One region of the Rhodococcus sp. NPDC003318 genome, then DNA from elsewhere that is predicted to be linked to it. Evidence: riboswitches for the same ligand, from Rfam matches in the RefSeq annotation. Region 1 holds a riboswitch; the other holds the start of a gene.
What was found. Region 1 has a riboswitch for cyclic di-AMP ahead of ACFYVR_RS07220 (transglycosylase family protein). Riboswitches for the same ligand answer to the same signal wherever they lie in the genome.
Positions count from the first base shown of each region.

Region 1 (7,463 bases):
CTCGGCCTGGTCGGCGCCGCGGCCGGCATCGGCAACTTCGCGGGCAACGCCACCGGCGCCCGGCTCAAGCTCGGCCGGCCCGCGGTGATCGTGCTGCGCTGCACCGCGGCCGTGACGTTCGTCGCGATCCTCGCCGCCGTCACCGACAGCCTGCTGTCCGCGGCCCTGGCCACCCTCGTCGCATCCGCGGCGAGCGCGTTGGCGAAGGTCTCCCTCGACGCGTCACTGCAGCAGGATCTGCCCGAGGAGTCCATCGCGTCCGGATTCGGCCGCTCCGAAACGGTGCTGCAACTGAGCTGGGTGATCGGAGGCGCGCTGGGTGTGCTGCTCCCGACGCAGTACTGGATCGGTTTCACCGTCGTCTCGGTCGTGCTGGTCTTCGGGTTGATCCAGACCGTGCTGACGTACCGTGGCCGCACGCTGCTTCCCGGCCTCGGCGGCAAACGCCCCGAGCACGCGAACCAGGAGGCTCCCGCAGAGCCCACACCACAGCATTCGGCCGCAGCCCGGCCGACCGACACGGACCCGTCCCACCGGGCGGGTACGAAGAACGAGAACGGAACCTGATGACCTTGCAAGCCCGGACGAAGAAGATCCTCGCAGCGGTGGTCGTGGTGGTGCTGGTGGCGGCCGGCGGACTCGCCGCGGTCGTCACGATGCTCGTCCGCGACGCCCCCGAGACCCTGCCGACCATCACCGCCTTCGCGCACGGCAACACCGTCGACGTGGAGGCGGGCCTCTGCGACGCGAGCCTGCGCTGCGCGGACCTCACGGTCGCGAACCTGGCGGTGCCCGCCGGGTCGCCGCTGCAGCTCTCGCTGCCGAAGGAGGTCGCCGAGGGCGACTGGCGGCTCAACGTCCAGTTCGGCGATCCGCGCACCGGTGAGGTGTTCGACGGCTACCGGGACTACACCGCGGGCGACGCGTACTCGGTGACGGTGCCCACACGCGAGAACGAGCAGCTGCTCGGCGTGATCATCCAGCAGCCGTCGTCCGGCGACTTCGCTCCCGTGTGGGCGATCCAGACGCTGCCCGAGGACATGCGGGCGCCCGCCGAGCAGTCCGCAGATCAGTCCGCGGAGTAGCCGAGCGCACCCACAGACAACTGGAGCCCCCGGTCGATTCGACCGGGGGCTCCAGTTGTCTGTGCAGCTTGTCGTGCGCAGCCTGCGGGTGGTCAGCTGTCGAGTTCGCGGGCGACCGCCCGGACGACCTCGGAGATACGCTGCGCGGTCTTGCGGTCGGGGTACCGACCCTTGCGCAGGTCCGGCTGCACCTTCGCCTCGAGCAGCGTGATCATGTCCTCGACCATGCCGTGAAGCTCGTCGGGCGTGTGCTTGCGGGTGCCCTCGTCGCGGCGGCTGCCGCCGCTCTGCCGCAGCGTCGGTGCCGGGTCGAGCACCTTCAGGCTCAGCGCCTGCGGTCCGCGGCGTCCGGCGGCCATGCCGAACTCCACCCGCTGGCCGGCCTTGAGACCCTCGACTCCCGCGGGCAGCGCCGACGACCGGACGTACACGTCTTCGCCCTCGTCCTGCGAGAGGAATCCGAAGCCCTTGTCAACGTCGTACCACTTCACCTTGCCGGTAGGCACTGCGTCACCTGCTCATCCACGTCGATTACGACCACATAAACGAACGCGCCCCACCGTGTGTGGGACGCGATGACTCGCATTCTACCCCTGCGTGCCCTGCTCCGGCACACGGGTTTGCGAGGGATACGGTGGGCATGTGGCCCCTCAATCACCCGGCACCGAGACCCCCTCCGACGGCACCGCGCCCGCGTCCGGAGGACTGCTGTTCCGCATTTCCCTGGCCCTGTTCGTCATCGGCGTCGCGGCCGTCGTCGCGATCTTCGTCGTCGCGGCGACCGGGCACACCCCGGGTCTCGCGCTGTACCTGACGGCCCTCGCCTTCCCGCTCGGATTCCTGCTCGGCATCGTGTCCGCACTGCGCGCCGGACGTCGCGTCCGGAGAGATGGGCAAACATGAGACTGATCCTCAACATCATCTGGCTGATCTTCGGTGGCCTGTGGCTCGCGCTCGGCTACTTCGTCGCCGGGGTGATCTGCTGCATTCTGATCATCACGATCCCGTTCGGCATCGCCTCGTTCCGGATCGGCGTCTACGCGCTGTGGCCGTTCGGCAAGACCGTGGTCGACAAGCCGACGTCGGGGGTGGGGTCGCTGATCGGAAACGTGATCTGGCTGATCCTGTGCGGAATCTGGCTCGCCATCGGCCACCTGATCAGCGCGATCGCGATGGCGATCACCATCATCGGTATCCCGTTGGCCCTGGCGAACCTGAAGATGATCCCGATCTCCTTGATGCCGCTCGGGAAGGACATCGTCGACGTCTCCACGCCGTCGTACCCGTCGACGCCGTACCCGTACCAACCCGGCAATCCCTGACGCAGTCCCGGACGACCCCGCCGCGCATCACGGATGCGGGGCGGTCGGCCCCTCCCCTCCGCTCCGGCGCGCTCGCCCTGCCACCGCCGCCGCGTGACCGCCGGCGGGGACCTCGCGCGGCCCGGTGTCCGCGCCCCCGACCGCACCCGCCGCATCCCCCAGGTCGCGCCCACCAAGGCTTGTGATCTGCCTCACGTAACGGTTGCATCACGGCCCGGTCTCGGCCGGACACAGTCGCTTTGACCTGCGGAAACGCGCCAAATTTCGATCAACACGCCGAAAAACACGCGATCTCGGTTGGAGGTGACTCACCGCGGTCGGGCACGTACGGTCGAACCCGGTCGGAGTTCCGGCCAGTCCGGACCGCCGCGCCAAACCTTGTCCCGCGGAACGGATTCCCACAGGAGAACCCAGGGACGAGGACGGGGGACCCACGTCCCCGGTGGACACCGGAAGGCGAGCACACGGCCTTCCTTGGGGTGAAGCCGTTTTTCGCGCCCATCACGGAGCGATCACGGCCGGGCGACCTCTCAGCCCGAACCCGACAGCTGACCTCGCAGGCGCGTGCGGAGAGGAACCTCCATGAGCGCTGGACGCCATCGCAAGCCCACGAACACGCGCAAGACCGCTGCGAAGGTCGTCGTGACCACCGCGGTGTTCAGCGCGGCGGGTGCGGCCTTCGCGGCCCCCGCCAACGCGGCCCCCGACTCCGACTGGGACCGGCTCGCTCAGTGTGAGGCCGGCGGCAACTGGTCGATCAACACCGGCAACGGCTACCAGGGCGGCCTGCAATTCTCCCCCAGCACGTGGACCGCGCACGGCGGCGGGCAGTACGCCGCCACCGCCAACCAGGCCACCCGTGAGCAGCAGATCGCGGTCGCCGAGAAGGTCCTCGCGTCGCAGGGCTGGGGCGCGTGGCCGTCCTGCTCGGCGAAGCTCGGCCTGACCAGCGGCCCGACCCCGCGGACCGCGCCGGTCGCCGAGCCCGAGGCGCCCGCCCCGGCCGAGACCCCGGCCGTCACCAGCATCCCGACCGTCGACGGCACCGCCGACGTGCTCGAGTCCCTGGACAGCACCCTCGAGGCCGTCAAGGCGCAGGGCATCGCCGTCGATCCGCAGATCGAGGCCCTCTACGCGCAGGCCAAGCTCAACCCGCAGGTCATCGAGTTCCTCAAGACCTACGCGCCCCTGCTCGCGCAGGGCTGACGGTCCGGCTCGCGCAACGCCGACCCCTCGGCACGAGAAAGGCCCCGCACCGATTCGGTTGCGGGGCCTTTCTGCGCTCGGTCCGGGTCGTCACCGGTTGATGACGGTAACCGGATGGGTGTAGGGCAGTTCCTCCACCGGACGCGGGAACTCGGTCTCCTCGCCGAACGGGGAGAGTCCACCGGAACGGGCGGACGAGAGTTCGGTGACCGCGTGGTCACCTTCCTCGAGGTGCGACGGCCAGCCCGGATCAACGTAGTTGTTCTTGTTCGTTTTGTTAGCCACGAGGCCATTTTGACACCGAGTCCGTACGCGGTACAGCCCAGGTGTGGGAGAAGGCACCCGGTCGCGCCACCGACAGTGTCCGGCGAATCCCGGTTCGGGACGTACGCCCTACTCTGATAGGCGATGACCGACACGGACCCCGCCCCCGCGACCGACAGCCTCGCGACCTGGCTCGGTGCCCGCAGCGACGATGAGCTGGCCGAACTGCTGCGGTTGCGCCCGGATCTCGCGGTGCCGCCGCCGGCGAACCTGTCGGTGCTGGCCACCCGGGCGGAGCAGCGCGCGTCGGTGCTGCGGGCCGCGGACGACCTGAGCGTGCTCGAACTCACGCTCATCGGTCTGCTCGCGCGGGAGGGCGCCGCCGAGGCGGGGGTACGGCGCGAGCAGCTCGCGGACGCGGTCGCGGGGCGCGCGCCGGTCAGGGCCGTGGACCGGGCCCTGACGGCGTTGCGCGACCGGGCCCTGGTGTGGGGCACGAAGGTGCTGCGGGTGGTGCCCTCGGCCCGGGAGGCGGTCGGCTGGCGGGTCGACCAGTCCGTCACCCCGCTGACCGCCGACCAGATCAGCGCGGCGCTCGCCGAGCTCACCGAGGCGGAGCGCCGCCTGATCGACACCCTCGCGACCAGCTCGCCGATCGGCCGCACCCGGGACGCCGCCCCCGGCACCCCGGCGGATCGCCCGGTGCAACGGCTCCTGGCGGCGGGCCTGCTGGCCTGGATCGACGAGCAGACGGTCGAACTTCCGTATCAGGTCGGTCAGGTCCTGCGCGGCGAGACCGTCACCGATCCCCGCACGCTGACGCCGCCGCCCGTCGCCGGCCGCAAGCACAAGATCGGCGACGTCAACGCGGCGGCCGCGGGTGAGGCACTCGAACTGCTCCGGCACTGCGAGATCCTGCTCGGTGCCCTCGGCGACCACCCCGCGCCGGCGCTCAAGGCGGGCGGCCTCGGCGTCCGTGAGGCGCGCAGGCTCGCGAAGGTCACCGGCGTCGACGAGGCACGGATCAGCCTGCTCGCCGAACTCCTGGCGGCCGCGGGGCTGATCTCGAGCGGCCTTCCCGACCCGTTGCCCGCCGCGGACACCGGCGACGACTACTGGGCGCCGACCTCGGCCGCGGACGCGTGGCGCGACAGCGCACCGGCCCACCGCTGGCAGCTGCTCGCCCAGACTTGGCTCGACCTGGCCCGGCGCCCGTGGGTCGTCGGGCTGCGCGACCCCAACGACAAACCGATCGCGGCGCTGTCGGAAGAGGTGCGGGCGTCGGGCGCGCCGCGGGACCGTCGGTTCGTCCTCGACGTCGTCGCCGAACTCGGTTCCGGCGTCGGTGCGGCCGCGGCCGAGGTGGCCGCGATCGTCGCCTGGCGGCGGCCGCGCTGGTCGGCGCGGCTCGGGGCGTCCGCGATCGAGCACACCCTGTCCGAGGCCACCGCGGTCGGGCTGATCGGCCGGGGCGCGCTGTCCTCGCCGGGCCGCAGCATGCTGCACGGCGCGCCGCCGGAGTCGGTGCTCGCCGAGATGGTCGCGGCCCTGCCGACGCCGATCGACTACGTCCTCGTGCAGGCGGACCTGACGGTGGTGGCGCCCGGACCGCTGGTGCCCGACCTGCTGGCCCGGTTGACGCTGGTCGCGGACGTCGAGTCCGCGGGTGCGGCGACGGTGTACCGGGTCGGCGAGGCGAGCGTGCGGCGCGCCCTCGACGCCGGACGCACCGCGACCGAACTGCACGCCCTGTTCGAGACGCACTCGAAGACGCCGGTGCCGCAGGCGTTGACGTACCTGATCGACGACGTCGCCCGCCGCCACGGCCGGCTGCGGGCGGGGATCGCGCAGTCGTTCGTCCGGTGCGACGATCCGGCGATGCTCGCGGAGGTGCTGTCGTCGCCGGTCGCGGAGTCGCTGGCGCTGCGGGCGCTGGCGCCGACGGTGGCGGTCTCGCAGGCCCCGCTCGGCGACGTGCTCGAACTGCTGCGCGGTGCCGGGTTCGCGCCGGCGGGCGAGGACTCGTCGGGCGCGATCGTCGACCTGCGCCCGCACGGCGCACGGGTCCCCCGACGCCGCGAGCGGGGCACCCGCCGGCTGCCCGCTCCCCCGACCGCGGACCAACTCGACCAGCTCGTCCGGCAGCTGCGGGCCGGGGAGCGCGCGGCGTCGACCCCGCGCGGGAGCGGGGTCCGTTCGGACGGCACCCGCGCGGGCAGCGCCGCGACGATGGCGCTGCTGCAACTCGCGGTCAAGGTCAAGCGCAGCGTTCGGATCGGTTACGTCGACCCGCAGGGCATCGCGTCGGAACGGATCGTCGACCCGGTCAGTGTGGGGGGCGGTCAGCTCGACGCGTTCGACCCCGTGGACGGCGCGATCCGGCGCTTCACGCTGCACCGGGTGACGTCGGTGTCCCTCGTCGACTGAGTCGTCACGGGACGCTCAGGGGCACCGACGGCGCGTAGGCGTCCCACAGCTCGCGGTACGCGCCGCCGCGCCGCAGGAGCTCGTCGTGGGTGCCGACCTCGGCGACCCGGCCGCGGTCGAGGACCACCACCCGGTCGGCCTGCGCCGCCGTGGTCAACCGGTGCGCGACCACGAGCGTGGTGCGGCGCCGGGTGAGTTTCGCGGTCGCCACCCGCACCCGCTCCTCGGTGGCGAGGTCGAGGGACGCGGTGGCCTCGTCGAGCAGCAGCAGGTCGGGGTCGACGAGTTCCGCCCGGGCGAGGGCGAGCAGCTGACGCTGCCCGGCGGACAGGTTGCGGCCGTGTTCTCCGATCGGCTGCAGGTACCCGCGCGGCAGCGCCGCGATCATGGCGTGGGCGCCGACGGCGCGGGCCGCCGCCTCAACCTCGGCGTCGGCGGCTCCCGGCCGTCCGTAGGCGATCGCGTCGCGGACGGTGGCGCCGAACAGGTGCGGTTCCTGTGGCACCACCCCGAGCCGCTGCCGGAACGCGGCGAGGTCGAGGTCCCTGGTGTCGTGGCCGTCCACGCGGACCGCGCCGGAGGTCGCGTCGTAGAACCGCGCGAGCAGTTTGAGCACGGTCGACTTCCCGGCACCGGTCTGCCCCACCAGGGCGACGGTCTCCCCCGGTTCGATCCGCAGCGCCACCCCGCGCAGCGCCTCCCCGGCGCCGGACGCGTAGGAGAAGTGGACGTCGTCGAATTCGACTGCACCACTGAGCTGTTCGACGACCACCGGGTCGTCGGCGTGGGGTGTGGTGGTCGGTGTGCGCATCAGGTCGCGCAGGCGGCCGAGCCCGATGACGGCCTGCTGATACCCGTCGAACACCTGCGAGAGCTGCTGGACCGGGGCGAAGAACAGTTCCACGTAGAGCACGAAGGCGATCAGCGTCCCGACGGTGAGGGTGCCCGCCGAGATCCGGGCGGCGCCCACACCGAGCACCAGCCCGGTCGCCACGACGGACAGGAACTCGACGAACGGGAAGTACACCGCCATGTAGCGCTGCGCCCGCAGCCGCGAGTCGCGGAACGCCCATGCCCGCCGGGCGAATTGGAGTGCGTTGCGGTCCTCCCGGCGGAACGCCTGGGTGACCCGAATGTTGGTGACGTTCTCCTGCAGGGT
Region 1 covers NZ_JBIAOU010000002.1:424,306-431,768, reverse strand. The annotation lists gene ACFYVR_RS07245 (MFS transporter) at 1-567, shown strand, start outside; gene ACFYVR_RS07240 (DUF2771 family protein) at 567-1,085, shown strand; gene ACFYVR_RS07235 (cold-shock protein) at 1,178-1,591, opposite strand; gene ACFYVR_RS07230 (hypothetical protein) at 1,728-1,988, shown strand; gene ACFYVR_RS07225 (YccF domain-containing protein) at 1,985-2,407, shown strand; cyclic di-AMP (ydaO/yuaA leader) riboswitch at 2,782-2,986, shown strand; gene ACFYVR_RS07220 (transglycosylase family protein) at 2,990-3,613, shown strand; gene ACFYVR_RS07215 (hypothetical protein) at 3,704-3,898, opposite strand; gene ACFYVR_RS07210 (helicase-associated domain-containing protein) at 4,022-6,304, shown strand; gene ACFYVR_RS07205 (ABC transporter ATP-binding protein) at 6,309-7,463, opposite strand, start outside.

Region 2 (7,463 bases), on a different contig from region 1:
TGCACCGCGGTCACTCGCCGATGGAGAACGCCGCCTCGACGTCGGCGCTCGCGTAGGACCGGAACGCGATGTGCGTGGTGGTCCGCACGACCCCCTCCACCTTGTTGATCGCGCCGGTCACCACTTCGGCGATCCGCTCGTGGTCGCGGACCTTGACGATCGCGATGAGGTCGACGTCACCCGCGCACGAGTACACCTCGGAGACACCGGCGATGTCGGCGACGGCCTGGGCGGTCTCGGGAATCCGGTTCGCCTCGGCGTCGATCAGGACGATGGCGTTGATCATCTCGCTCCTTGTGGATCTCGGGGGTGGCTCGGTCTCTCAGCGTAGGCGCCGGCGCCCCGCGCCAGCGCGCACCACTGCTGCCACGAACCCGCGCCGTGTGCGGGCTCGCGGTACCCGTCGGTGGCGCGCACGATCCGGACGCCGGGCCCGTCGAGCCAACTCGCCACCAGCCCGACCTCGCCCGCGGTCGCGCCGCGCAGGGGCGAGGGGTCCGGTAGGACGGTCTCCGCGGACAGTGTCAATGCCTCGACGACGGGCATCGGTGCCACTCCGCGAGGTGCGACACCGGAGGACGCCAGTCGTCCGCACCGGACGACGGCGAACTCCCACCCGCCGCCGTCGCGGGGTCGGGCGGCGACCAGTTCGTCGATGGCGGCGACGGCCGCGAGCCGTTGGCAGCGGCGCAGTGCGGTGCCGAGCGCGGCCGTGCGGTCCCGCAGCCGCGCAGCGCTCTCGAACAGTTCCGCGGCCGCGAGGTCCTCGATGCGGGCCCGCAGCCGGTGCAGCGGGGCGGCGTCGTCCCCGCGGATCAGCGCGCGGACGGTGTCCACAGCGGGACGGTAGGCGTCGGGCGTCTGGGGGGTACTGCCCGCCGGGCAGCCGCCGACCGCGCTGTCCGGGCAGTCCGGCCCGTGCACCTGGTCGCGGCGAATCTTCTTGGTGCAGGTACGGATTCGGCTCACGTCGGCGATCGTCGCGGCGGTGTCGGCGGCGTCGGTCCGATTCGTGAACGGCCCGAGGCTGTCGGGGCCGGCGCGGCGGGTGACGGAGAGCCGGGGGAACGGCTCGTCGGTCAGTGTGATCCACCACGCCCGCTTCGGAAACTTCGACCTCCGGTTGTACGGAGGGGCGTACGCGGCGAGCATGCGCAGTTCGCGTACGGCGGCCTCGAGGCCGTGCGCGCACTCGACGTGGTCCACCCGGGTCGCGAGTGCCACCATCTCCTTCATCCGCGCGCGGGTCTCCGATCCGGTGAAGTAGCCGCGCACCCGGCGCTGGAGGTTGACCGCGGTCCCGACGTAGAGGACCTCGTCCGACGGCCCGCGGAACAGGTAGACGCCGGGTGTGCGGGGCAGGTGTGCGGCCAGGCCCCGCTTGCCGCGCTGCGCGGCAGACACGTTCGGCAGGTAGTCGACGAGTTCGGGATAGCTGTGCACGCCGAGGTTGCCGACGCGCTCGATCAGAGCGTGCAGGACGTCGACGGTGGCGCGGGCGTCGTCGAGTGCCCGGTGCGTCGGCCGGGTGGTGACCCGGAACAGGTCCGCCAGCGCCGAGAGTTTCACCGACGGTGCCTCCTCGCGGGAGAGCACCCGGCGGGCCAGCTTCACCGTGCACAGCACCTGGAACGGCGGCCACGCCAGATCGAGGCGGGTGGCCGCCGCCCGCAGGAATCCGACGTCGAAGCGGGCGTTGTGCGCGACCAGGACGGCGCCGCGGGAGAACTCGAGAAAGGTCGGCAGTACCTGTTCGATCCGGGGCGCGCCGACGAGCATCGCCGAGGTGATGCCGGTCAGCTGCACGATGAACGGGGACAGTGTTCGCCCCGGATCGACGAGGGTGGCCAGTTCTCCGATCACCTCCCCGCCGCGTACCTTCACTGCCCCGATCTCGGTGATGGCGTCCTCCCCGGAGTTGCTGCCGGTGGTCTCGAGGTCGACGACGACGAATGTCGTGTCCCGTAACGGGGTGTCCAGCTCGTCGAACGTCAGCTGGCGTGCGGTGGTGTCACGGGAACTCACGCCCCCGAGGCTAGGGGGCGGCACCGACAGGTCGTGTCGCTCAACGGTTCCTGTCGGGGGGTGTCGCTACTTTCGGCTCGTGTCGGCCTCTCGAAACGCCCGGCGACCACGAATGAGACGAGGGTCACAATGATTGTGGATTGCAGCGAATGCGCGGTTCGCGACATCGCCTGCGTCGACTGTGTGGTGACCGTGCTGCTCGGCTGCCCCGAGGCCGATTCCCGGGTGGAGACCGTCCGGTCCGGTGTTCCCGGCCGAATGAGTATTGAGCAGGAGGAACGGGTGGTCCTCGTGGCACCTGCGGACGCCGGAACGGTGCCGCGACCGAGGCAGGTCCCCGTGGTCCGACCCACGCAGACCAGGCGGTCGTTATCGGTTCGTGACCAAGCCGTCCGCTGACGCGAAACGGATGCCCGAATTGCTCGGTTGGCCCGACTTTCCGGGTCGTCGGGGTCGACAGCGGCGTGGTGCTTTCGTAATCTTCTCGAGACCTAGCGGAGTCTCGTCGCACCACACCGGTGCGGCATCGCCAGGTACCGCCTAATCGAACTCCCGCAAGGGAATCGTGCCGGGAACCCAGGTTTCCATTGGGGTGAATCCCGCCGGAGCGCAGACCGCGTGCCGACGGGTAGGGCTGATCTTCCCAGCCCGAACCCGTCAGCTAACTCGGTCGGCGGACGAACGGAAGAAAGGCACCTCCTTCTCGTGGCAACACTGAGCACCAAGGCGCGACGCGTCGCCGTCGCCGGCATCCTGACCGTCGGCGCGATCACGGCCACCGCGGCTCCCGCCCTCGCCGAGCCCGTCACGGTTCCCGGCGTCGGCACCTTCGACATCCCGGGCGTCCCGGCGCAGACCATCGAGATCCCCGGTCTCCCGCAGCTCCCCGAGATCCCGGGCGCTCCCGCTGCCATCGCTCCGATTGTCACCGCTGGTCAGAAGGCCGTCGACGCCGCTGCCAGCAAGATCGGTGCCCCCTACGTGTGGGGTGCGACCGGCCCGGACGCCTTCGACTGCTCCGGTCTGGTGCAGTGGGCGTTCAAGCAGGTCGGCATCAGCATTCCGCGCACCAGCTACGACCAGGCCGCGGCCGGTACCCCGGTCTCGCTCAATGCGCTGCAGCCCGGTGACGTCGTGTCCTTCTACGGTGGCTCCCACTCCGCCATCTACGCCGGCAACGGTGAGGTCATCCACGCCGCGACCTCCGGTACCCCGGTCAAGCGCGCTCCGCTGTCGTCGATGCCGGCGGACGGCGCACGCCGCTACTGACGTACGGCGCCGCGGGCCGGGGAAGGGGCGCGGCGTCGACGAACGGCCCGGTGGCCGAACTTCGACGGGCCCGTCGATCCGTGTGGATCGGCGGGCCCTGTCGTGTTCCCGCCCGTGACCAGCGTGAGTTGCGTCCATGTGATTCGCCGGGTGGACACCGCTGTATGCCGTTCCGTAACCTGGCTGAGACCTTTTCGAGCGGAAGAACAGGAGCACCCGGTTCGTGGCGTCACTGAGGAAACGGTCCACCGCGGTCGCCGCCGGCGTGCTCACCCTCGCACTCGTCGGTGCCGGCACCGGCCCGGCAGTGGCGGATCCCGCGATCGACAATCCGACCGCGGCGCTCGAGAGGCTCACGGACCTGTCCCGACGGTCGGAGCAGACCACCGAGGCGATGCACAACGCGCAGATCGACCTCGATTCCAAGCTCGGCGTGCAGCGCGACGCCGAACAGCGCCACGACGCCGATCTGCGCCTGCTCGACGACGCCCGCGCCGCGATGGCGCAGTTCCAGCCCGCCGTGGACCGGCTGACCGCCGCCAACTATCAGGGCGGCCGCGTGAACCGACTGTTCGCGGTGATGGTGTCCGATTCGCCCCAGCAGCTGCTCGACCAGATGTCGACGCTCAGCGTGCTCTCCGCGGACACCGCCGCCCAGGTCGCGAAGTACAAGGCGGCCAGCGACGATGCGGCCGCCGCCGAGGAGGCGTCCCGCACGTCGGCCGACGAAGCCCGCACCGCCACCGAGCACGCCCGCTCGATCAGTGACGACCTCCAACGCACGCAGAGCGACCTGCAGTCGCAGATCGCGGACGTCACCCAGGCGTTCGCCGCGCTGACCAGCGCCGAGAAGGCAACACTCGCCGGCTCCGTGTTCCCGGCCGGGTACGACCCGGCGATCGTGCTGCAGGGGCTGGTGCCCGGCTCCAACGCGAGCGCACTGCAGGCGGCGCTGACCCAGGTCGGCAAGCCGTACGTGTGGGGTGCCACCGGCCCCGACGGCTACGACTGCTCCGGGCTGATGGTGTGGGCGTACCGGCAGATCGGCAAGGAGCTACCGCGGTCGAGTCAGGCGCAGGCCGCGGGCGGGACCCCGGTGCGCAAAGAGGACCTGCAGCCCGGCGACCTCGTCATCTTCTACTCGGATGCCTCGCACGTGGGCATGTACGCCGGCAACGGGAACATCGTGCACGCCTCGACCTTCGGCGTCCCGGTGAAGGTGGCACCGCTGGACGCGTACCCGTTCTACGGCGCTCGCCGGTACTGATCATCGAGCGGGGGGACGCGACGCGGTCGCCGCGCCGCAGGATCCGGGCGTGGGAGGCGGCTGCCCTCGGTGGTCTGCTGGTCGTGGTGGCGGGGGCGGCGCTCGTGGTGCAGCAGGCCGAGCCGGCCACGACGGCTCCGCCGGCAGCCGAGGCGAATCCGTTCGAGCAGGCGCGTCGTGCCGGTGTCCAGGACCTGCTCGACCGGTGGGCGGCGGCGACCCGGGCCGGTGACCAGGCGGCGCTCGCGGCGCTGTTCGACCCCGCCGCGATGCCGGAATTCCTGCCGTCCGAGATCCGGCGCGCGGCCAACCTCGGTGGTGTCCCACTGTCCGACTGGGGCTACGAGATCGGCACCGGCCCCGAGACACCGGTGCCCAGCGACCTGGCGGAGCAGCTGCAGGCGACCGACGTGTGGGCGCCGCAGGTCTACCTGCGCTACGCGATCGCGGGTGCCGACCAGGGGTCCACGCGCAAGCCGGTGTCACTGGTGGTCGCACGCCGCGGCGACACGTGGACCCTGGTCTCCGATCGTCCGCTGCCGGAGTACGACCGTCGAACATGGCGTGGCCCCTGGGATTTCGGTCCGGTCGTGGCACGGTCCGTGAGGACGGGTGAGACGGCCTCGGTGGTGCTCGGCCATCCCGGGCAGCAGCAGTGGATCGAGGCCATCGCCACCGAACTCGCCACCGCCGTCCCCACGGTGAGCGAGGTGTGGGGAGACGACTGGTCACGGCGCGCGGTGGTGATCGTCACCGCCGACCAGGACGAGTTCACCGAACAGGTCGGCGGCCAGCACAGCGGATCGGACATCGCCGCGGTCGCCGTCTCCGACGCGGTCACGCCCGGCTCGGGGACCGTCACCGGCCAGCGGATCGTGTTCAGCCCCAGTGCCGGTGAGCGGCTCACCGAGGCGTCCCGCCGGGCGGTCCTGCGCCACGAACTCACCCACGTCGCCACCCGGGCGACGACGACGGACGGGTCACCGATGTGGATGCTCGAGGGGTTCGCCGACTACGTCGGGCACCGGGGTTCCGGGGAGGACGTCCGGTCCGTCGCCCCGACGGTGTCGGCGGCGGTGGACCTCCACGGCCCTCCGGTGCGGTTGCCGTCCGACGCCGACTTCGCGGCGGGTGGCGAACGCGCTCTCGCCGCGTACGAATCCGCGTGGAGCGTCGCCGCTTTCGTCGCTGACCGGTTCGGGGAGGACCGACTGCGCGCCCTGTACCGGGAGCTGTCCACGGGGCCGGTGGACGCCGACGTCGTCGACGAGCGCGTCCGATCCGTGCTCGGGGTGTCGACCCGCGACCTGATCGGGCAGTGGGGCGCGTGGTTCGTGGACCGGATCGCCTGACGGCCTTCCCGCCACCCTGCGACACCGACGCGGGCGGGCACCGCCTACGGTGGACGCATGCGCCGAACCCTGTTGGTGACGAACGACTTTCCACCGCGACCCGGCGGCATCCAGTCCTACCTGCAGTCCCTGACCGCGGCGTTGCCCGCGGACCGGCTCGTCGTGTACGCGCCCCGGTGGCGCGGCGACAGTCACACCAGGTTCGACGCCGCGCAGCCGTTCGAGGTGGTCCGGCATCCGACCACGCTGATGGTGCCGACTCCACTGGTCGCGCGGCGCGCCGCGAAACTGATCCGCAGCCACGACTGCGAGAGCGTGTGGTTCGGTGCCTCGGCGCCGCTCGCGTTGCTGGCACCGCACCTGCGCCGCGCCGGCGCGCAGAACGTGGTCGCGAGCACGCACGGCCACGAGGTCGGCTGGTCGATGGTGCCGGGCGCGCGCCGGTCGTTGCGCCGGATCGGTGACACCACCGACGCGATCACCTACGTCAGCAAGTACACCCGCGGACGGTTCGCGTCCGCGTTCGGGCCCCGGTCCGGACTCGAACACCTGCCGCCCGGTGTCGACGCCGAGATCTTCCGCCCCGACCCGGCGGCGCGGGCCGAGCTGCGCGCGCGGTACGGGCTGGGGGAGCGGCCCACTGTCCTGTGCCTGTCCCGGCTGGTGCCCCGCAAGGGTCAGGACGTCCTGATCCGGGCGCTGCCGCGGATCCGGAAGCGGATCGACGGCGCGGTGCTGGTGATCGTCGGCGGCGGACCGTACGAGGAGTCGCTGCGCCGGCTGGTGCGGTCGGTCGGGGTCGAGGACCATGTCGTGTTCACCGGCGGCGTGCCCGCCGCGGAACTGGCCGCCCACCACACGATCGCCGACGTGTTCGCGATGCCGTGCCGCACGCGCGGCGCCGGACTGGACGTCGAGGGCCTGGGGATCGTGTTCCTGGAGGCGTCGGCGACCGGGGTGCCGGTGATCGCCGGCGACTCCGGCGGGGCACCGGAGACGGTGCGGGAGGGCGAGACCGGGCACGTGGTGCGCGGCCGGTCGGTGACCGCCGTGGCCGACGCCGTGGTCTCGGTGCTCGAGGACCGGGACCGGGCGGCGGCGATGGGGGCGGCCGGACGTCGCTGGGTGGTCGAGCAGTGGCGCTGGGAGACCCTGGCCGCCAAGCTCGCCGGCCTGCTGTAGGTGCGCTTCGCGCAGTGGTGCACTTGTGGAGGGCGGGCCGTCCGAAAGTGCACCACTGCGCTACGCGCATCATGCGTAGAGGGCCGCGATGACGTCGCCGTGGTTCTGGTGAATGATGTTGCGCTTGAGCTTGAGGGTCGGGGTGAGCTCGCCCGTCTCCTCCGTGAAGTCGACCGGCAGGATGCGGTACTTCTTGATCGACTCGGCGTGCGAGACGAGCTTGTTCGCCTCGGCGATCGCCTCGTCGACCTCCGCGACCAGGTCGGCGTCGGCCACCAGGTCCGCTACGGACGCACTCGTGGCCTTGCCGTTGCGCTCGAGCCACCCCGGCCATGCCTCCGGATCGATCGTGATCAGCGCGGCGATGA
Region 2 covers NZ_JBIAOU010000011.1:54,394-61,856, forward strand. The annotation lists gene ACFYVR_RS17870 (Lrp/AsnC family transcriptional regulator) at 11-286, opposite strand; gene ACFYVR_RS17875 (DEDD exonuclease domain-containing protein) at 283-2,025, opposite strand; cyclic di-AMP (ydaO/yuaA leader) riboswitch at 2,553-2,717, shown strand; gene ACFYVR_RS17880 (NlpC/P60 family protein) at 2,731-3,294, shown strand; gene ACFYVR_RS17885 (NlpC/P60 family protein) at 3,518-4,561, shown strand; gene ACFYVR_RS17890 (hypothetical protein) at 4,648-5,913, shown strand; gene ACFYVR_RS17895 (glycosyltransferase family 4 protein) at 5,971-7,095, shown strand; gene ACFYVR_RS17900 (AMP-dependent synthetase/ligase) at 7,165-7,463, opposite strand, start outside.
Region 2: it holds a riboswitch for cyclic di-AMP, as region 1 does, so the genes downstream of both, ACFYVR_RS17880 (NlpC/P60 family protein) here and ACFYVR_RS07220 (transglycosylase family protein) in region 1, are expected to answer to the same signal.